DNA from 3 places in the Saccharothrix sp. NPDC042600 genome. Region 2 is predicted to be linked to each of the others. Evidence: riboswitches for the same ligand, from Rfam matches in the RefSeq annotation. Region 2 holds a riboswitch; each other region holds the start of a gene.
What was found. A riboswitch is a leader RNA that binds a small molecule or an ion and turns the genes downstream of it on or off. The one in region 2 is predicted to bind cobalamin.
Positions count from the first base shown of each region.

Region 1: another riboswitch for cobalamin. It lies ahead of cobN (cobaltochelatase subunit CobN); the one in region 2 lies ahead of AB0A74_RS14115 (magnesium chelatase subunit D family protein).
Region 3: another riboswitch for cobalamin. It lies ahead of AB0A74_RS17515 (CbtB-domain containing protein); the one in region 2 lies ahead of AB0A74_RS14115 (magnesium chelatase subunit D family protein).

Region 1 is NZ_JBEZBW010000012.1:93,982-100,924, reverse strand. It holds gene cobM (precorrin-4 C(11)-methyltransferase) at 1-604, shown strand, start outside; gene AB0A74_RS11580 (cobalt-precorrin-5B (C(1))-methyltransferase) at 601-1,647, opposite strand; gene AB0A74_RS11575 (cobalt-precorrin-6A reductase) at 1,674-2,393, shown strand; gene AB0A74_RS11570 (precorrin-2 C(20)-methyltransferase) at 2,368-3,951, opposite strand; gene AB0A74_RS11565 (precorrin-8X methylmutase) at 3,948-4,574, opposite strand; gene AB0A74_RS11560 (hypothetical protein) at 4,571-5,578, opposite strand; cobalamin riboswitch at 5,585-5,721, shown strand; gene cobN (cobaltochelatase subunit CobN) at 5,755-6,943, shown strand, end outside.
Region 2 is NZ_JBEZBW010000016.1:94,161-101,103, reverse strand. It holds gene cobO (cob(I)yrinic acid a,c-diamide adenosyltransferase) at 1-76, opposite strand, end outside; gene AB0A74_RS14115 (magnesium chelatase subunit D family protein) at 88-2,214, opposite strand; cobalamin riboswitch at 2,253-2,384, opposite strand; gene AB0A74_RS14110 (TetR/AcrR family transcriptional regulator) at 2,354-2,956, opposite strand; gene AB0A74_RS14105 (zinc-binding dehydrogenase) at 3,053-3,958, shown strand; gene AB0A74_RS14100 (cytochrome P450) at 3,878-5,239, opposite strand; gene AB0A74_RS14095 (8-amino-7-oxononanoate synthase) at 5,276-6,466, shown strand; gene AB0A74_RS14090 (GNAT family N-acetyltransferase) at 6,420-6,872, opposite strand; gene AB0A74_RS14085 (serine protease) at 6,893-6,943, opposite strand, start outside.
Region 3 is NZ_JBEZBW010000024.1:32,232-39,174, forward strand. It holds gene metH (methionine synthase) at 1-3,378, shown strand, start outside; gene AB0A74_RS17505 (HAD family phosphatase) at 3,404-4,069, shown strand; gene AB0A74_RS17510 (CbtA family protein) at 4,124-4,876, opposite strand; gene AB0A74_RS17515 (CbtB-domain containing protein) at 4,888-5,073, opposite strand; cobalamin riboswitch at 5,104-5,288, opposite strand; gene AB0A74_RS17520 ((2Fe-2S)-binding protein) at 5,597-6,259, opposite strand; gene AB0A74_RS17525 (LysE family transporter) at 6,279-6,887, shown strand; gene AB0A74_RS17530 (GNAT family N-acetyltransferase) at 6,917-6,943, opposite strand, start outside.

The DNA.
Region 1 (6,943 bases), on a different contig from region 2:
GGACGCGCGCCTGGTGGACACCGCGAACCTCGACCTGGACCAGATCACCGCCGAGCTGTCCGCCGCGCACGCCGCGGGGCACGACGTGGCGCGCCTGCACTCCGGCGACCCGTCGGTGTACTCGGCGATGGCCGAGCAGATGCGCCGCCTCGACGCCCTGGGCATCCCCTACGACGTCACCCCCGGCGTCCCGGCCTTCGCGGCGGCGGCCGCCACCCTCAAGCGCGAGCTGACCGTGCCGGGCGTGGGCCAGACCGTGATCCTGACCCGGACTTCCGCGCGGGCCACGCCCATGCCGCCGGGGGAGGACCTGGCCACGCTGGGCCGGTCCCGCGCCACGCTGGTGCTGCACCTGGCCGTGCAGCGGGTGGACGAGGTGGTGGCCGAGCTGCTGCCGTCCTACGGCCCGGACTGCCCGGCGGCCGTCGTCGCCTACGCCAGCCGTGACGACGAGGTCGTGCTGCGCGGCACCCTGTCCACGATCGGCGCGCTGGTCCACGAGGCCGGCATCAAGCGCACCGCGGTGATCATCGTCGGGGACGTGCTGGCCGCCGAGGGCTTCACCGACAGCCACCTGTACTCCGTGGACCGATGCCGGAGCTAGGCGCGGCCGACGATCGTGCCCCCGCGGTCGATGACGATCACGTCGACCGCGACCGGCGCGCCCTTCAGGACGTCCTCGGCGGTGCGCTGGGCCCGTTGGGCGACCAGGTCGCCGAACGGGACGCCGGCCTCCTGGCACAGGTGCAGCGCGCCCAGGGCGGTGTTGGCCGTGCGGACCCGCTCGGCCAAGTCCGGGTCGTCGACGAGGGACGCCAGGAAGTCGTGGTTGACCTGCGAACGGCCCGAGTGCAGGTCGAGGTGGCCGTCCGCGAGCTTGGACAGCTTGCCGATGCCGCCCGCGATGGTCAGCCGCGGCACGGGGTGGCGCTTGAGGTACTTCAGCACCGCGCCCGCGAAGTCGCCCATGTCGAGCAGGGCGTCCTCGGGCAGCCCGTGCACGGCGGCGGCGACCTTCTCCGACGTGCTGCCGGTGCACCCGGCGACGTGGGTGTACCCGGCGGCGCGGGCCACGTCGATGCCGCGCCGGATGCTGTCGATCCACGCCGAGCACGAGTACGGCACGACGATGCCCGTGGTGCCCAGGATGGACAGCCCGCCGAGGATGCCCAGGCGCGGGTTCCAGGTCTTCTTGGCCAGCTCCTCGCCGTGCTCGACGGAGATCTCCACCACGACGTCCCCGGTGCCGCCGTGCGCGCGGGCGACGCGTTCGACGTGCTCGCGCATCATCTGCCGGGGCACGGGGTTGATGGCCGGCTCGCCGACCGGCAGCGGCAGGCCGGGCTTGGTGACCGTGCCGACGCCCGGCCCGGCCTCGAACGTGACGCCCGTGCCGGGCGCGCCGTGGCGGACCGTCGAGCGGATGAGCGCGCCGTGGGTGACGTCCGGGTCGTCGCCGGCGTCCTTCACGACGGCGGCGGACGCGTGGTCGGCCGCGAGTTCCTCCCGGGCCAGCGCGAAGGCCGGGGTCTGGCCCTTGGGCAGCAGGATCTCCACCGGGTCGGGGAACTCGCCGGTGAGCAGCGCCGTGTAGGCGGCGGTGGTGGCGGCCGTGGCGCAGGCCCCGGTCGTCCACCCGTAGCGCAGGTTCACGGGGTCAGGATGCAACAGCCATGAGAACGGTGTTGGTGCTGGGTGGCACCGCCGAGGGCCGCGCCCTCGCCGGTGCGCTGGTGGGCGGCGTTCGGGTGGTGTCGTCGCTGGCCGGGCGGGTGAGCGCGCCCCGGTTGCCGGTCGGCGAGGTGCGGATCGGGGGGTTCGGCGGGGTGGCCGGGCTGGTCGGGTACCTGCGGGCCGAGGGGGTGTCGGCGGTCGTGGACGCCACGCACCCGTTCGCCGGGGGGATCACCGCCAACGCCGCCGAGGCGTGCCGGGTGGCCGGGGTGCCGTTGCTGGTGTTGCGCCGACCCGGGTGGGAGGCGGTCGCCGGGGACGACTGGACCCGGGTGGACTCGCTGGCCGAGGCGGCGGCGGCGGTGGGGGAGCGCCGGGCGTTCATCACCACCGGGCGGCAGGGGCTCGCGGCGTTCCGCGGCGGGGTCGCTCGGACGGTGGACCCGCCCGAGCCGCCCGTTCCCGGCGTGACCGTCCTGCTCGACCGCGGCCCGTACACCGTGGCCGGCGAGGTGGCCCTGATGCGGGAACACCGCATCGAGGTGCTCGTGACCAAGGACAGCGGCGGCCCGATGACCGCCGCGAAGCTCACCGCGGCCCGGGAGCTGGGCATCCCCGTCATCGTGGTCCGGCGACCGCCCCTGCCCGACGGGGTCGAGGTGGTCGGGACGGTCGCCGAAGCCGTCGAGTGGGTCAGCCGGGGTAGCGGCGCGGGGTGAACACGGTCCCCCGGGCCGACACGCGAGTCTGCGACGAGCCGACCAGCAGCAGGCACCGCATGTCCACGGTGGCCGGGTCGAGGTCGGCCAGGCGGACCACCCGGACCTCCTCCTCCGGCCCGCCGACGTCGCGGCCCACCACGACCGGCGTGTCCGGCGAGCGGTGCTCCAGCAGCAGGTCGCGGGCGCGTTCGACCTGCCACGTGCGGCTGCGCGAGGCCGGGTTGTAGATCGCCAGCACCAGGTCGGCGGCTGCCGCCGCGGCCAGGCGGGACGCGATGACGTCCCACGGCTTGAGGCGGTCGGACAGGGAGACCACGGCGTAGTCGTGGCCCAGCGGGGCCCCGGCGCGGCTGGCGACGGCGTGCGCGGCGGTCATGCCGGGCAGCACCCGGACCGGCACGTCGGCGAACTGCTCCTCCGCCGCCACCTCCAGCACGGCGCTGGCCATCGCGAACACCCCGGGGTCACCGGAGGACACCACGGCCACCCGCCGGCCCCGCTTGGCCAGGTCCAACGCGAACGCCGCCCGCTCGGACTCGACCTTGTTGTCCGAGGCGTGCTTGCGCTGGCGGGGGCCGGCGGACACGCGGTTGAGGTAGGTGACGTACCCGACCAGGTCATCGGCCGACGCGAGGGCCTGACGCGCTTCGGGGGTGAGCCACTCGGGGCCCGCCGGCCCCAAACCCACCACGACCACCTCGCCCCGCACCGAGCCGCCGCCCGCCGAGCCGCCGCCCGCCGAGCCGCCGGCCGCCGAGCCGTCCGCCGCGGAGCCGCCGTCCGCCGCCGAGCCGTCCGCCGCCGAGCCGTCCGCAGCGGCGCTGCTCTCGGCATGGTCGGCCGGTGCGGGGGCTTTGCTCGGCAGGAGGGCCAGCGAGAAGTACGGCACCCCGTCCGCGTCCACTTCGGACAGTGGCGCGGTGCGCTGCTTGCCGGTCGTCGCCCGTTCGACGTACCAGGCCTCGGCCAGCCGCCCCGACCGCTCCAACGCCTCCCGCACCCGCGGGAACGTCCGCCCCAGCTTCATGATCGCCACCGGGTCGCCGGTCGCCAGGTGCGCCGCCAACGCGTCCGCGGGCAGCGTCCCCGGCAGCACGGTCAGCACCTCGTCCCGCTCCACCAACGGCTTCCCGATCACCGCCGCCCCGGCCGACACCGACGTCACCCCGGGCACGACCTCCGCCGGGTACCGGTGCGCCAACCGCTTGTGCAGGTGCATGTACGAGCCGTAGAAGAACGGGTCGCCCGCCGCCAGCACCACAACGGTCCGCCCCGCGTCCAGGTGCGCCGCCAACCGCGCCGCGCACTCCTCGTAGAACGCGTCGATCTCGCCCTGGTAGTCGTCGGTGTCCTCGGTCGTGACCGGGTACACCAGCTGCTCCTCGATCTGACCCTCGCGCAGGTAGCGGGCGGCGATGTTCCGGGCCACGCTGCGGCCGTGCCGCGCGCTGTGGAACACCACCACGTCGGCCTCGCCGATCAGCCGCGCCGCCTTGACGGTCACCAGCTCCGGGTCGCCCGGCCCCACTCCGACCCCGTACAGCCTGCCCGTCATTCTTCCTCGCTCGCGATCGCGTTGACGGCCGCCGCGGTCATGGCGCTGCCGCCCCGACGCCCGCGCACGACCAGGTACTCCAGGCCAAGGTCGTTGGCCGCCAACGCGTCCTTCGACTCCGCCGCGCCGATGAACCCGACCGGCACGCCCAGCACGGCGGCGGGCCTCGGCGCGCCCGCGGCCACCATGTCCAGCAGGTGGAACAACGCCGTCGGCGCGTTGCCGATGGCCACCACCGCGCCCTCCAGGCGCTCACCCCACAGCTCCAGCGCCGCCGCGCTGCGCGTGTTGCCCATCTTCGCGGCCAACTCCGGCACCCGCGGGTCGGACAACGTGCACAGCACCTCGTTGTCCGTGGGCAACCGCTTGCGCGTCACGCCCGCCGCCACCATCTGCGCGTCGCACAGGATCGGCGCGCCCGCCAACAGCGCCGCCCGCGCGGCAGCCACCACACCGGGGGAGTAGGCGATGTCCCCGACCAGGTCGACCATGCCGCAGGCGTGGATCATCCGCACCGCGACCCGCGCCACGTCCGCCGGCAGCCCGGCCAGGTCCGCCTCGGCGCGGATGGTCGCGAACGACTGGCGGTAGATCTCCGCGCCGTCCTTGATGTAGCTGGTCACCTGATCTCCTCGTACCCGTCGCCGGTCGCGACGTACTCCACCACGTCCCCCGCCGGCCGTCCGCACCGCCGCGCGCAGCCCGACCAGTGCACCCGGCCCGCGTGCGGCGTGCCGATCCACGCCGTGACGTCCGCCCGCACGTCCGACAGCGACTTCGCGCACCCCGGCCGCCCGGTGCACGCGCTCACCCCGTGCCACGGCGAGTCCGGCGAGGTGAACAGCCCCGTGGTGTCCGTCCCGACCGGCACCACCAGGCTGCGCCAGGGCGTGATCCGCACCGGCACGCCGGCCGGCAGCCGCGCGTCCAACCGACCCAGCGGCACACCCGCCACGACGACGTCGCCGTGCACCCCGGGTGCGACCGGAGTCACAGTCGGGACAAGCCTTTCGGCGACCGGCTCGCCCAGGGCGTCCGTGATCTTCCGCACACCGGAGTCCACTTCGGACAGCCGCCAGGCGCTGCCGCGGATCTCCCGGAACAGCCGGGAAGCCGCCACCACGGCCGCCACTGGATCGGTCACGCGCAGCCCGGAATCGGTTCCGGCCAGGAACAACGCGTCACCCACCAGGCCGATGTCACCGCCCAGCCCGCTCACGCCTGCACCCACCGTGACCAGGAACCGCCCCGGCAGGTCGGCCAGCTCCGGCACCGCGCACAGCGCGCGGTCGATCTCGTCGACCAACCCCTGGTTGTCCTCCAGCGGCGCGGCGATGATGTTGCGCATCCGCTCGTGGGTCCGCGAGGGCAGGAGGCCGATGTCGGCCAGGAGCGCTCCCAGGACGTGTTCGGCACCCGGTCGCAAGCCCCTGATCTGCACGTTCGCCCGCGAGGTCAGTTCCAGCGACCCGTCGCCCAGCTCCAGCGCGGCCCCGCGCAGGGCGTCGAACTGAGCCGCCGACAGGGTCCCGCCGGGCACCCGGACGCGCGCCAGACCGCCGTCGGCCGCCTGGTGCACGTCGACGGCGCCGGGGCACGCGTCGGGTCGTTCACGCTCCTGGGGCATGGGCTGGATGCTAACGCCCGTTAGGGTTGTCCCCGAACGGCGAAGCAACAGGAGGAAGCCGGTGCGAGTCCGGCGCGGTCCCGCCACTGTGACCGGGTGCGAGCCCGGGAGTCAGGAACTCCGCCCGCCGTCCCCTACGACCTGGGGCGAGGACCCCCGAGGGATGGAGCCCGCACGTGATCCTGCTGCTGTCGACCTCCGACACCGACCTGCTGTCCGCTCGCGCGAGCGGCGCGGACTACCGGCTGGGCAACCCCGCCCGGCTCACCGTGGACGACCTGCCCGCCCTGGTCGAGGGCGTGGACCTGGTGGTCGTGCGCATCCTCGGCGGTCGCCGGATGTGGGAGGAGGGCCTGGACTGGCTGCTGGCCGGCCCGCGCCCGGTCGTGGTGCTCGGCGGTGAGCAGAACCCGGACGCGCCGCTGATGGAGCTGTCCACCGTGCCCGGTGGGGTGTGCGCGGAGGCGCACGCGTACCTGGCGCACGGCGGTCCGGCGAACCTGGCCGAGCTGTTCAAGTTCCTGAGTGACACGGTCCTGCTGACCGGCTACGGCTTCACCCCGCCCGTCGCCGCGCCCTCCTGGGGCGTGCTGGAGCGGCCTGCGGCCCCCGCTTCGATTGTCCCACCGGGGTCTGACAATTCGGCGGTTCCGTCGGGGTCCGACAATTCGGCGGAGTCCGACAGCGGGGATCGGCGTCCGGTGGTGGCGGTGTTGTACTACCGGGCGCACCACGTGGCCGGGAACACCGCGTTCGTGCACGTCCTGTGCGACGCGATCGAGGCCAAGGGCGGCCGGGCGCTGCCGATCTACTGCGCGTCCCTGCGCACCGCCGAGCCCGAGCTGCTCGCCGAACTCGGCAAGGCCGACGCGCTGGTGGTGACCGTGCTCGCGGCCGGCGGCACCAAGCCCGCCACCGCCTCCGCCGGTGGCGACGACGACGCGTGGGACGTGGGCGCGCTGGCGGCGCTGGACATCCCGATCCTGCAAGGCCTGTGCCTGACCTCCAGTCGCGCCGCGTGGGACGAGAACGACGACGGGCTGTCCCCTTTGGACACCGCCACGCAGGTCGCCATCCCCGAGTTCGACGGCCGGATCATCACCGTCCCCTTCTCCTTCAAGGAGATCGACGAGGACGGCCTGACCGTCTACGTGGCCGACCCCGAGCGCGCGCTGCGCGTGGCGGGCATCGCCGTGCGGCACGGCAGGCTGCGGCACATCCCCAACGCCGACAAGAAGATCGTCGTCATGCTGGCGGCCTACCCGACCAAGCACTCCCGCATCGGCAACGCGGTCGGCCTGGACACCCCGGCCAGCGTCGTGCGGCTGCTCAAGGCGTTGCGCGACAACGGCTACGACATCGGCG
Region 2 (6,943 bases):
CGACCAGCGGTCGGTTGCGCCGCTGCCTGGTGGTGAGCCCGTCGGTGGGCACGACGGACGGCTGTCCCTGGGGCACTGCGGGCTCCTTTACGCGGCGCGTGCGGCGCGCACGACGCCGGCGACCTGGTCGGCGGACAGTTCTTCGAGGCGCAGGCACACCGCGTCCAGCGCCTGGGCGACGCGGGCGGCCAAGCCCAGCCGGACGTGGCCGGACTCGCAGTCCACGACCACGGCCGCCACCTCGTCGGCGGCCAGCAGGCCGGCGGCGCGCAGGGCGTCGCGCATCGGGTCGCCGCCGGTGCCCGTGGCGGTGGCGCGGCCGTCGGTGAGCAGGACCAGCAGCGGGCGGCGGCGCGGGTCGCGGACCCGTTCGGTCTGGAGCACCTTGCGCGCCCTCAGGAGCCCGTCCGCGAGGGGCGTCCGGCCGCCCGTGCGGAGCTGCCGCAGGCGGGCGGCGGCGGCGTCCACGGAGTTCGTCGGCGGGAGCGCGGTCTCGGCGCCGTTCCCGCGGAAGGTGATCACACCGACCTTGTCCCGCCGCTGGTAGGCGTCGCGCAGCAGCGAGATCACCGCGCCGCTGACCGCCGACATCCGCTGCCGGGCGGCCATCGAGCCGGACGCGTCGACCACGAACAGCACCAGGTTGCCCTCCTTGCCCTCGCGGACCGCCCGCCGCAGGTCGGCGCCGCGCAGCACCAGCCCGGGACCGCTGCGCCCGCGCGCGGCCTGGTGCGGCGCCGCCGCGCCCAGCGTGCCGACCAGGTGCAGCCCGCTGCCGTCCACAGTGGACGAACGGACGACCCGCCCGGTGCGAGCCCGTGCCCGCGACCTCTTGCCCGGCGCGCCTTCACCCACGCCCGGGACCTGGAGCAACCGCGTGCGGAACGACGGCGCCGGCGCGTGCGTGCGCTCGGCACCGGCACCGCGGCCGTCGGCGGCGGGCTGCTCGGGCGACGGGCCGCTCGCGTCGTCGGCCAGGTCGGGCGTGTCGCCGGGCAGACCACCGCCGTCCGGACCGTCGGGGTCGGGATCGGGGTCGGGTTCCGGTTCGGCGGCGTGCTCGGCACCCTGCTTCATCGCGTCTTCGAGCTGCTCTTCTTCGAGGCCGGGCTCGTCGAACGGGTCGCGGCGCTTGCGGTGCGGCAGCGCGAGCCGGACGGCGGCCTCGACGTCGGCCTCGGCGACCTCGTCCGCACCCCGCCAGGCGGCGTGGGCGACGGCGGTGCGCGCGACGACCAGGTCGGCCCGCATGCCGTCCACCTCGAAGGCCGCGCACACGGCGGCGATCCGGCGCAGCTCGGCGTCGGGCAGCACGACGGTGGACAGGCGGTCGCGGGCGGTGACGATCCGGGCGGCCAGCTCGGCGTCCTGCTCGGCCCACCGCGCGGCGAACCCGACCGGGTCGGCCTCGTACGCGAGGCGGCGGCGGATGACCTCGGTGCGGGTCGCGACGTCCCGGGCGGCCTTGACGGTGACGGTGAGGCCGAAGCGGTCCAGCAGCTGCGGGCGGAGTTCGCCCTCCTCGGGGTTCATCGTGCCGACCAGGAGGAAGGAGGCCGCGTGCGAGACGGAGACCCCTTCGCGCTCGACGTGGGCGCGGCCCATCGCGGCGGCGTCGAGCAGCAGGTCCACCAGGTGGTCGTGCAGGAGGTTGACCTCGTCCACGTAGAGAACGCCCCGGTGCGCGGCGGCGAGCAGCCCCGGCTGGTACGCGCGGACGCCCTCGGTCAACGCGCGTTCGAGGTCGAGGGACCCGATCAACCGGTCCTCGGTGGCCCCGACCGGGAGTTCGACCAACCGCGCCGGCCGCCGCTCGACACCACCGACACCACCGACCGCGCCGCCCGCGCCGACCGCGCCGCCCGAGACGCCCGGGACGCCCGAGACGCCCGGGACGCCCGAGACGCCCGGGACGCCCGGGACGCCCGAATTGTCGGTGGCGCGTGAGACGATCGAGACGGGGGCCGGAGGCCGCCCGTGCGGGCCGTCGGGGCACTCGGTCTCCACCGCCGGGTCGCACGCGAAGCGGCAGCCCGGCACCACGTCCAACTCCGGCAGCAGCGCCGCCAGCGCCCGGACCACGGTCGACTTCGCGGTCCCCTTCTCACCCCGCACCAGCACACCGCCGATCCCGGGGTGCACGGCGTTCAACAGCAGGGCCAAGCGGAGGTCGTCATGTCCGACGACGGCGGAAAAGGGGAAACGCGCGCCCATGCGGCGGTGTCCTTCCTCGGGTGTCCACGCCCGTGTCCGGTCGAGTGGTTCCGGGGGCCGAGTTCCTGACTCCCGGCGGAACTCCCCCGGTCACAGTGGCGGGACCGTGCCGGATTCGCACCGGCTTCCTCGCGCACCCCTACAGCGGAGGCATCGTCGCATCCCGGCCGGCGCCGACCAAGTCCCCGGTCAGCACGGCCCGCGCGAGCGCGATCACACCCAGCCGCACCTGCCCCACCGGCAGACCGACCCGGTGGACCAGGTGGTGGAGGTGTTCCCCGCGCAGGTTGGCCAGCAGCGCGTGCGCCAGGAAATCCGCGTCCTCGTACGGCCTGACCTGCGCGATCAACGCCGACAACCGGGCGTGCGTGAGGTCGAGGTTGGCGTCGCACCCGCTGCCCCGCGCCGACACCCGCTCCAACGCCCGGACCACCGGCAGGTTCGCCACCACGTGGTCGAACAGGGTGGCCACGAACGTGATCACCCTCTCGTCCGGCGGCCGGTCGGTGGCCGTCACGAGCACTTCGGACTCGGCCTTCCACGCTTCGGCGCTCTCCGCCACGACGGCCTGGATCAACCCCTCGCGGTCGCCGAACCGGCGGAACACCGTCCCCTTGCCGACGCCCGCCGCGACCGCCACGTCCTCCATGTTCACCTCGTCGAGCCCGCGTTCCCCGATCAGCCGCGACGCGGCGGCGAGGATCGCGGCCCGGTTGCGCGCGGCGTCGCGGCGTTCGGCCACGGGCACCTCCCACGACTTGACAGAACCGGACCGGCAGTCCGTATCGTAGCGAACAGCAAAGCGGACCGCCGGTCCGCTTCATCGAGGGGACGGCAGATGCGAGCGGTGCGGTTCAACGAGTTCGGCCCGGCGGACGTCCTGCGGGTCGTGGAGGTGCCCGACCCGGTGCCCGGCCCCGGCGAGGAACTCGTCCGCGTCACGGCGATCGGCGTGAACTACGGCGAGACGGTGATCCGCTCGGGCAAGGGCCGCAAGCTCTTCCCCTGGTACCCGGCGGCCCTCGACCCCACCGGTCAGCTCGGCAGCGAGGTCGTCGGCGTCACCGCGGACGGCCGCCGGATCATCGGCGTCCCGGCCGGTGACGGCTACGCCGAGCTGGCCGCCGTGCGCGACGGCGTCGAGGTGCCCGACCACGTCTCCGACCACGAGGCCCTCGCCCTGCTGCTCCAGGGCTCGACGGCGGTCCAGGCCGTCGAACGGGCCCGCGTCGCGCCGGGCGACCGGGTGCTGGTCGAGGCGGCCGGCGGCGGCGTCGGCGGTCTCCTGGTGCAGCTCGCCGCCCGCGCCGGGGCCACCGTGGTCGCCGCCGCGAGCAGCGCGGAGAAGCTGGCGCACGCCCGCGAGCTGGGCGCGCACGAGACCGTCGACTACAGCGCCGCGGGTTGGGCCGAGCGGGTCGGCGAGGTGGACGTGGTGTTCTCCTCCGTCGGCGGCCCGACCGCCCGGCAGTCGTTCGACCTGCTCCGCCCCGGCGCCGGCCGGCTGGTGGTGTTCGGCTTCGCCAGTGGCGAGCCGCTGGACGTGACCGCGTCGGACGTCTTCGCCAAGGGCGTCGCGCTGATCGGCCTGGGCAACCCGCTCACGCCGGACAACGTGCGCAAGGTGTTCGGGCTGGGCTTGCGGACGACCCTGGGCGAGGCGCTACCGCTGGCCGAGGCCGCCCGCGCCCACGAGGCCCTGGAGTCCCGCGCCACCACCGGCAAGCTGATCCTCGTCCCCTAGCTCGACGCGCACGCTCAGCGGCGCCCGGAACGACAGCAGCCCGAGCATCGGCGGCGGCTCCGCCGAGGCCAGGCGCAGGCGGGGGAACCGCGCGAAGGTCTCCCGCAGCACCACCTCCGCCTCCAGCCGGGCCAGGCCCGCGCCCAGGCAGAAGTGCCGGCCGAACCCGAACGCGAGGTGCTTGCGCGCGTTCGGCCGGGCCGGGCACAGCCGCTCCGGCTCGTCGAACACCTCCGGGTCGGACCCGGTGCCCGCGAGCATCAGCAGCAGCTGCGCGCCCTTCGGCACGGCCACGCCGGAGAGCGTCACGTCCCGCGCCGCCACCCGCCGCCACGTGTTGACCGGCGGGTCGCGGCGCAGCACCTCCTCGACGCACCGCTCAGCCATGCCGGGCTCGCCCAGCCGGTCCCAGAGGTCGCCGTGCCGCAGCACCGCGTCGAACACCGCGCACAGCAGCTGGGTCGTGGTCTCCTGGCCCGCGATCAGCAGGAAGTAGCAGAGCCCGGCGGCGTCGCGCACCGGCACCCCCGCGCGGCGCAGCGCGGCGAACAGGTCGTCGCCGGCGGGGTCGGCGGCCTTGATCCGCGCGGTGAGCCACTGGTGGAACTCGGCGGCGGGGCCGGCCAGCTCGTGCTGGCGCTCGACGGTCACGTCACCCCAGAACAGCTCCAGCGACGCCGTGCTCCACGCCTTGAGCTTGTCGACATCCACGTCCCGGATGCCCATGACCTCCAGCAGCACGATCGCCGGCAGGTCCCGCGCCAACGCGGGGTGCAGATCAACGGTTCCGCTCAATCCGCGAGGTCGCGTCGGTAGGCCGCGCCTGGTTTCGTGGCGATCACGCTTTTCGATCGACGCGAAACCAGGCGCGGCCTGCCGACTTTCCGGCGACCGAGCCGCCGTCTGCGGAGCAGCGGCAATCAAGCACCGCAAACGTTCGCGCGCCAGTTCGGCGATCCGGGGACGCATGGCGGCGACCCGCGAAGGTGTGAGGAAAGCGGCGACCAGCCTCCGCAGGCCCGTGTGCGTGTCGGTGCCGTTGTTGGCCAGGGTCGGCGGCAGGGAGAAGCCCGATCGGGCGAGGGTCCGCAGCACCGGCGACGGGATCGGCGTCACGGCCGTCAGCGCGTTGTCCGGGTGGAAGGTCCCCGGGTCCGCCAGCACCGCCTTGACGTCGGCGTACCGGCTGACCAGCCACAACCCGGTCCGCTCGTCGCGGTGGACCGGCGCGTCCACGCGCAGCGACCGCAGGTCGTCCCGCCCGAGCTGGAAGAGGTCCACGCGGGGACGGTAACCGTCGGATGCGACACTGCCGGCGTGAGTGTGAGCACAGGGGTGTCCGCGCCGGAGTCGGTGTTCGACTGGATCGACACGCGTGCCGAGGCGCGCGCGAAGGCGGGCCTGGCCCGTCGGGTGCGCCCGCGCCCGGCCGACTCGACCGACCTCGACCTCGCGTCCAACGACTACCTGGGCCTGGCCCGGGACAAGCGGGTCGCGGGCGCCGCCGCGGCGGCCTCGCTGCGCTGGGGCGCGGGCTCCACCGGCTCCCGCCTGGTCACCGGCTCCACCGAGCTGCACACCGAGCTGGAGTACGAGCTGGCCAACTTCTGCGGCACCCAGTCCGCGCTGGTGTTCTCCTCCGGCTACGCGGCCAACCTGGGCGTGCTCACCGCCCTGTCCGGCCCCGGCACGGCCATCGTCGCCGACCAGCACATCCACGCCTCGCTGATCGACGGGACCCGGCTGTCCAAGGCGGACGTCGTCGTCGCGGGCCACTGCGACGTGCCGAAGGTCGCGCACGCCCTGGCCACCCGCGGCAAGCGGCGCGCGCTGGTGGTGACCGACTCGGTCTTCTCCGTCGACGGCGACCTGGCCCCGCTGGCCGAGCTGGCCGCGACCTGCCGGGAGCACGGGTCGGCACTGGTCGTGGACGACGCGCACGGCCTGGGGGTGGTCGGCGACGGCGGGCGGGGCGCGGTGCACGCGGCCGGCCTGGCGAAAGCACCCGATGTGGTGACGACGGTGACGCTGTCCAAGTCGCTCGGCGCCATGGGCGGCGCGGTGCTCGGGCCCAGCCGGGTGATCAAGCACCTGGTGGACACCGCGCGCACGTTCATCTTCGACACCGGTCTGGCGCCCAGCAGCGCCGCCGCCGCCCTGGCCGCGCTGAAGGTGCTGCGCGAGGAGCCGGACCGGCCCGCGCGCGCCCTGGACGTGGCGCAGGACCTGGCGTTCCGCTTGAAGGACAAGGGGTTCCGGGTCAGCTCGCCGACCGCCGCCGTGGTGTCGGTGCAGGCGCCGTCGCCGGAGGCGGCCGTCGCGTGGGCCGAGGGGTGCCGGGCGCAGGGCGTCCTGGTCGGCTGCTTCCGGCCGCCGTCGGTGCCCGACCAGGTCTCGCGCATCCGGCTGACCGCCCGCGCCGACCTCACCGAGGCCGACGTCGAGCGCGCGGTGCGGGTGATCAGCGAGACCGGCGCATCCGCAGGTGCGGTATCCCGTCCTCGATGAACTCCGCGCCCTCGGGCCGGAACCCGAACGAGGCGTAGAAGTCGGCGACGTAGGTCTGGGCGTCCAGCACGCACTCGGTGGTCCCGACCTCGACCAGCGCCGCCTCCACCAGCCGCCGGCTGAACCCGAGGCCGCGCGCGGCGCGGGCCGTGCAGACCCGGCCGATGCGGTAGGTGCCGCCCGGCTCCTCCAGCAGCCTCAGGTAGGCCTGCGGCACGCCGTCGACCTCCAGCCAGAAGTGCCGGGTGGCGGGTTCGAGGTCACGACCGTCGAGGTCGGCGTACACGCAGTTCTGCTCGACCACGAACACGTCGTTGCGCAGCTTGAGCAGGTGGTAGACCTCCGCCGCGGTCAGGTCGGCGGACCACTTGCGGCGCAGGGTGGCCGGGAACGGTTGCGAACGCACCCCGGATTGGTACCACAGTCTCAGATCCGGTCGAGGTACCGGCTCACCCTGGTGTAGGCGCCGGGCAGCCC
Region 3 (6,943 bases), on a different contig from region 2:
GTCGTGCGGCAGGTCCACCGGGGCTACCTGGAGGCCGGCGCGGACGCGGTGGAGACCAACACGTTCGGCGCGAACCTGGCCAACCTCGCCGAGTACGGCATCCAGGACCGGATCTTCGAACTGTCCCGCGCGGGCGCGCGGTTGGCCCGCGAGGCGGCCGACGAGTTCGCCGAACCCGGCCGGCCGCGGTTCGTCCTGGGCTCGGTCGGCCCCGGCACCAAGCTGCCCACCCTCGGCCACGCCCCGTTCGCCACGCTGCGTGACGCCTACGTCGAGCAGGTGCGGGGACTGCTGGCCGGCGGCACCGACGTGGTGATCGTCGAGACGTCCCAGGACCTGCTCCAGACCAAGGCCGCGATCATCGGCGCGAAACGGGCGATGGCCGCCGAGGGCGTCACCGTCCCGATCATCGCGCAGGTCACCGTCGAGACCACCGGCACGATGCTGCTCGGCTCCGAGATCGGCGCGGCCCTCACCGCCCTGGAACCGCTGGGCATCGACCTGATCGGCCTGAACTGCGCCACCGGCCCGGCCGAGATGAGCGAGCACCTGCGGCAGCTGGCCAAGCACGCCCGCGTCCCGCTGTCGGTGATGCCCAACGCCGGCCTGCCCGAACTCGGCCCGCGCGGCGCGGTGTACCCGTTGACGCCCGAGGAGTTGGCCGCCGCGCTGTCCGGGTTCGTGACCGAGTTCGGCGTGCGGCTGGTCGGCGGCTGCTGCGGCACCACCACCGAGCACGTCCGCCAGGTCGTGGCCGCCGTGCGCGACCTGGGTCCCGCCGCGCGCCGCCCGCGTCCCGAGCCGGGCGTGTCGTCGCTGTACCAGGCGGTGCCGTTCCGCCAGGACGCCTCCGTGCTGATGATCGGCGAGCGCACCAACGCCAACGGGTCCAAGGCGTTCCGCGAGGCCATGCTGGCCGACCGGTTCGAAGACTGCGTCGAGATCGCCCGCGACCAGACCCGCGACGGCGCCCACCTGCTCGACCTGAACGTCGACTACGTGGGCCGCGACGGCGCGGCGGACATGCGCGCGCTGGCCTCCCGCCTGGCCACGGCCTCGACGTTGCCGATCATGCTCGACTCGACCGAACCCGAGGTGCTCCAGGCCGGCCTGGAGTGCCTGGGCGGGCGGTGCGCGGTCAACTCCGTCAACTACGAGGACGGCGACGGCCCGGACTCCCGGTTCCAGCGCATCATGCGGCTGGTCGCCGAGCACGGCGCGGCGGTCGTCGGGCTGTGCATCGACGAGGAGGGCCAGGCCCGCACCGCCGAGTGGAAGGTGCGCGTCGCGGTCCGGCTCATCGAGGAGCTGACCCGCGACTGGGGCGTGCGGACCAGCGACATCATCATCGACTGCCTGACCTTCCCCATCTCCACCGGCCAGGAGGAGGTGCGTCGGGACGGCCTGGAGACCATCAACGCGATCCGCGAGCTCAAGCGCCGCTACCCGGACGTGCAGACCACGCTGGGCATCTCGAACGTGTCCTTCGGCCTGAACCCGGCCGCGCGGCAGGTGCTGAACTCGGTGTTCCTGCACGAGTGCGTGCAGGCCGGGCTGGACACGGCGATCGTGCACGCCTCCAAGATCGTGCCGATGGCGCGCATCCCCGACGAGCAGCGCGCGGTGGCGCTGGACCTGGTCTACGACCGCAGGCGTGCGGGCTACGACCCGTTGCAGCGGCTCATGGAGCTGTTCGAGGGCGTCAGCACGTCCTCGTCCAAGGCGTCGCGGGCCGAGGAACTGGCCGCGCTGCCGCTGTTCGCGCGGCTGGAGCGGCGCATCGTCGACGGCGAGCGCAACGGCCTGGAAGCCGACCTCGACGCCGCGCTGCGCGAGCGCCCGGCGTTGCAGATCATCAACGACACCCTGTTGTCGGGCATGAAGACCGTGGGCGAGCTGTTCGGCTCGGGGCAGATGCAGTTGCCGTTCGTCTTGCAGTCCGCCGAGGTCATGAAGGCGGCCGTGGCCCACCTCGAACCGCACATGGAGCGCTCGGACGACGGCGGCAAGGGCCGGATCGTGCTGGCCACGGTCAAGGGCGACGTGCACGACATCGGCAAGAACCTGGTGGACATCATCCTGTCCAACAACGGCTACGAGGTCGTGAACATCGGCATCAAGCAGCCGATCAACGCGATCCTGGAGGCCGCCGAGGAGCACCGCGCCGACGCCATCGGCATGTCCGGCCTGCTGGTCAAGTCCACGGTGGTCATGAAGGAGAACCTGGAGGAGATGAACTCGCGCGGTGTCGCCGCGCGGTGGCCGGTCCTGCTCGGCGGCGCGGCCCTGACCAGGGCCTACGTCGAGAACGACCTGACCGAGACGTACCTGGGCGAGGTCCGCTACGCGCGTGACGCGTTCGAGGGCCTGCGGCTGATGGACGCGATCATGGCCGCCAAGCGCGGCGAGGCCCCGCCGGTGGACCCGGAGGCGGAGCGGAAGGCCGCGGAGCGCAAGGCCCGGCGCGAGCGGTCGCTGCGCATCGCCGCCGAACGCAAGGCCGCCGCGCCCGAGGAGCCGCCGCCGTCCGGGCGGTCGGACGTGGCGGTGGACGTGCCGATCCCGACGCCGCCGTTCTGGGGCACGCGGGTGGTCAAGGGCGTGCCGGTCGCGGAGTACTCGGCGATGCTGGACGAGCGGGCCACGTTCATGGGGCAGTGGGGCCTGCGCGGCGCGCGCGGCGGCGGCCCCACCTACGAGGAACTGGTGGAGACCGAGGGCCGGCCGCGCCTGCGCTACTGGCTGGACCGGCTGGCCACCGAGGGCGTGCTGGCGCACGCGGCCGTCGTCTACGGCTACTTCCCGTGCGTGTCGGAGGGCGACGACGTGGTGGTGCTGACCGAGCCGTCGCTCGACGCCCCGGAACGCACCCGGTTCACGTTCCCGCGCCAGAAGCGCGACCGGCGGCTGTGCCTGGCCGACTTCTGGCGGCCCCGGTCGGCGGGCGAGGTGGACGTGATCGCGTTCCACCTGGTCACGATGGGTCAGCCGATCGCCGACTACGCGGGCGAGTTGTTCGCCAAGGACTCCTACCGCGAGTACCTGGAGGTGCACGGCCTGGGCGTCCAGCTGACCGAGGCGCTGGCCGAGTACTGGCACCGCCGCATCCGCGAGGAGCTGCGCTGGCCCGACGGCGGGTCGGTCGCGGCGGAGGACCCGGCGGACGTGGAGGAGTTCTTCAAGCTCGGCTACCGCGGCGCCCGCTACTCGCTGGGCTACGGCGCGTGCCCGAACATGGAGGACCGGGTCAAGGTCGTGGACCTGCTGGAACCGGGGCGGATCGGGGTCGAGCTGTCCGAGGAGCTGCAACTGCACCCGGAGCAGTCGACCGACGCGTTCGTGGCGCACCACCCCGAGGCGAAGTACTTCAACGCGTGAAGGCGTACCTGTGGAGAGGGGCGGCATGACCGTCGAGGCCGTGCTGTGGGACATGGACGGCACCCTGCTGGACTCGGAGAAGCTGTGGGACGTCCCGCTCTACGAGTTCGCCGAGAAGCTGGGCGGGTCGTTGTCGTTGGCCACCCGGCAGGCGATGGTCGGGTCCAACGTGCCGACGACCATGGCGTTGCTGTTCGCCGAGGTCGGCGTGGTGCCGACGCCGGAGGAGACGGCCGACGGCGCGGCGTGGATCCTGCGGCGCACCGAGGAGCTGTTCCGGGCCGGTCTGCCGTGGCGGCCGGGCGCCCAGGACGCTTTGCGCGCGGTGCGTGCTTCCGGCGTGCCGATGGCGCTGGTGACGTCCACGGAACGCGGCTTGACCGAGGTCGCGCTGGACACGATCGGCCGCGAGCTGTTCGACGTGACCGTGTGCGGCGACGAGGTGGAGGGCCGCAACAAGCCCTTGCCCGACCCGTACCTGAAGGCAGCACGCATGCTCGGTGTAGACGCTGGGCGTTGCGTGGCGATCGAGGACTCGCCGACCGGTGTCGCTTCCGCCGTGGCGGCGGGCTGCACGGTCCTGGTCGTGCCGTGCGACGTGCCCGTGCCGGCGGGGGAGCGGCGGGTCTTCCGTGACTCCCTGGTGGGCGTGGACCTGGATGTGCTGGCCTCGTTGCCGGGCCGGGTCTGACCGTTCCGACTCCGGGCGGGCGCGGCATCCCGCGCCCGCCCGGAACCGTCGCGCTCAGGCCGCCAGGGCCGGGGACTTGGCCGTGGCCCCGCGGACCGACGGGTCGATCAGCAGGCCGAACACCACGCCCAGGCCCAGCCACAGCGTGGCCGTCTCCGCCAGTGACGCGAGGCGGAAGTCCCACAGGACGTCGCTGGGCATGTCCGCCGGGATCGCGTCCGGCGGCGCGGGGAAGGCCAGCAGCACCACCACGACGCCGGCGATCGCCGCCAGGGCGACCACCGTCGAGCGGACCGGGGTGGCCAGGTGGGTCAGGCGGGACGCCAGGAAGCTCGCCCCGTAGACCACCGCCAGGCCGGCCGCGATGACGCCCAGGTAGAGCACCGTCCGGTAGTCCACCGTGTCCGGGTTGCCCACCGCCGGCGGGTTGGCCGGGTACTTCACCGCGGGCAACAGGGCCGCCGCGCCGAACGCCGCCGCGGCCAGGGTGACGCTCCGGGTGAACGGCGGGCGGTGGACGAACCAGCGGCGCGCGCCCGCGTAGGCGGTGGCGAACAGCGCGCCGACCGCCAAGCCGACGATCACCGCGGCCAGCACGCCGCCGACCATCTGGGTGCCACGGCCGAACAGCTCACCGTGGTCGTGTCCCGCTTCCGCCGCGGGTTCCGCGGCGGCACGCGCCTCCTCGACGGCCAACGCCGCCCGGATGGGCACCTCCACGACGACGAGCCCGACGAGTCCCGCCAGGAGTCCGGCGATGCCGCCCGCGCCGATCCCGCGCAGCAGCACGCCCTTGTACGTGGTCATCGGTCGGGCGCCTAGTGGCACGGGACGCCGAGCGCGTGGCGCCCGTCGTGGAAGAACTCGTGCAGCGACTCGGCGGCGTGGCCGAGCGCGATGCCGTTCTCCTGGAGGACGAGCCAGGTCACCATCAGCGCGACCAGCGCGACGGCGTAGGCCCACCGGGGGATGGGAAGGGGAAGGTGGTGCGCGGGGCTCGTCATGACGGCCTCCTCCATACCTCGTGGAAGGTCAACAACAACTCGTGCCGCAGCCGGTCTCCTGACTCCCGGATCGACACCGTCCCCGCGTCTTCCCAGCCGCACCGTGCGACCAGTGACGTTCTCGGCGGGTTGGCTCCCCGGTCACAGTGGCGAGGACCGCGCCGGATTCCCACCGGCTTCCCGTCCACTGCGGCGCTGGAACCGTAAAGGTCCACTCCGCCCCGGCACAACCGACCAGACGAGTTGTCATTCACCTCACGTCCGCAACGCGCGGTGCGCCACAGCGGCTAGACCCGGCGCTCGGGAAGACGACAACGGACCGCTCGCGGCTTGGGGCGGGCGGAAGGGGCGCTGGTCGGGCGGCGCTGGTCGGCCGGGTGAGTTGGCAGTTCGCGGGTGGGCCGCTTGCGCCCGGTGAGCCGCGCGCGCCGGGTGGGCCGCGTTCGCCGGGTGGGCCGCGTTCGCCGAGTGGGCCGCCCACACCACAGCCCGCCGCGCGCCGGGTGGGCCGCGTGCGTCGCGCTCAGCGGGTGGGGAGGGGGCAGTCGCCGCAGGTGCCGCCGCCGTCCAGGCGGTAGTACAGGCAGCAGCTTCGGCGGCGGAAGGCCACCTCGCCCGGGAACGGGATGAAGTCGCCCGTGCCCTTGAGCGGTGGTTCGGAGAGCAGGTGTTCGCCTACCGCCACGCAGTGTTCCGCCGGTGCTGTGCCGCTGCGGGCGACCGTCTTCAGCGCGCCGGCGATCGAGGAGGCCGCGTTGCCCCACAGCAGTCCGCGTGCCACCGGCACGATCGCCCGCACCGCCTCGACCACCGGTTCCAGCGACTCCGCGATGCCCAAGCCCGGGTCGGCTCGATCGATCCGCACCCGCAGCCCGTCCGGGCCGTAGTGCCACCACAGGTTGCCGGGGCGGATGTCGGGCGCGACTCCCTCGACGGCGTGGGCGGCGGCGGTCGGGCAGAGCAGGCGCGCGGTGTAGCTCAGGAAGAACAGCGAGGCCGCTACCCGCCGCTCGCCCGTCCGGTAGCGCTCGGCGATGGCGTCGAGGGTGCGGGGGAGCGCGGGGCCGTCGAGCAGGTCCGCGCCGGGGAGCCAGTCGTCACCGGGACGGCCCAGGTCCAGGGCGAAGAACGGGCTGAGACCGCGGACCTGGCGCAGGGTGGAGAGCACGGCGGCGTAGTCGGACACGTGTCCTAGTCTGCCGCCCGTGGACGCACTGGGGCTCGGACTCACCTTCGGCTTGGCGGCGAGCATCAGCCCCGGTCCGTTGTTGGTGCTGGTCGTGACGTCGGCGCTGCGGTCGGGATGGCGGGCGGGCGCGTTGGCGGCCTGCGCGCCCCTGCTCTCGGACGCGGTGGTGGTCGGCGTGACCGTCCTCGTGCTGGACCGCCTCCCGGCGCGGGCGTTGGGCGTGCTCGGGGTCGTGGGCGCGGTGTTCGTGGTGTGGAGCGGGGTGCGGACGGTGCGCGAGGCCCGGACCGCCACCCTCGACGCTTCCGGCGAGGCCGGCGGTGACGCCCTGCGCCGGGCCGTGCTGGTGAACCTCCTCAGCCCGCACCCGTGGGTCGCCTGGGCCACCGCCCTCGGACCGCTGACGATCACCACGTGGCGGGCGTCGGCGGGCGCGGCGGTGGCCCTGCTGGTCGGCTTCTACCTGATGCTGATCGGCGGCAAGGCGGTCATCGCGGTCCTGGTCGCGCGCGGCCGTCGCCGGTTGGGCGACACCGGTTACCGGCGCGCCCTGACCTGCGCGGGCGTGCTGCTCGCGTTGGCGGGCGTGGCGTTGGGCGTCGAGTTCGCCGGCTACGGCACCTGACCGGCCCCGGTCAGGGGACCGCGTGCCGGTCAGGGCATGTAGAACGTCATGAGGTC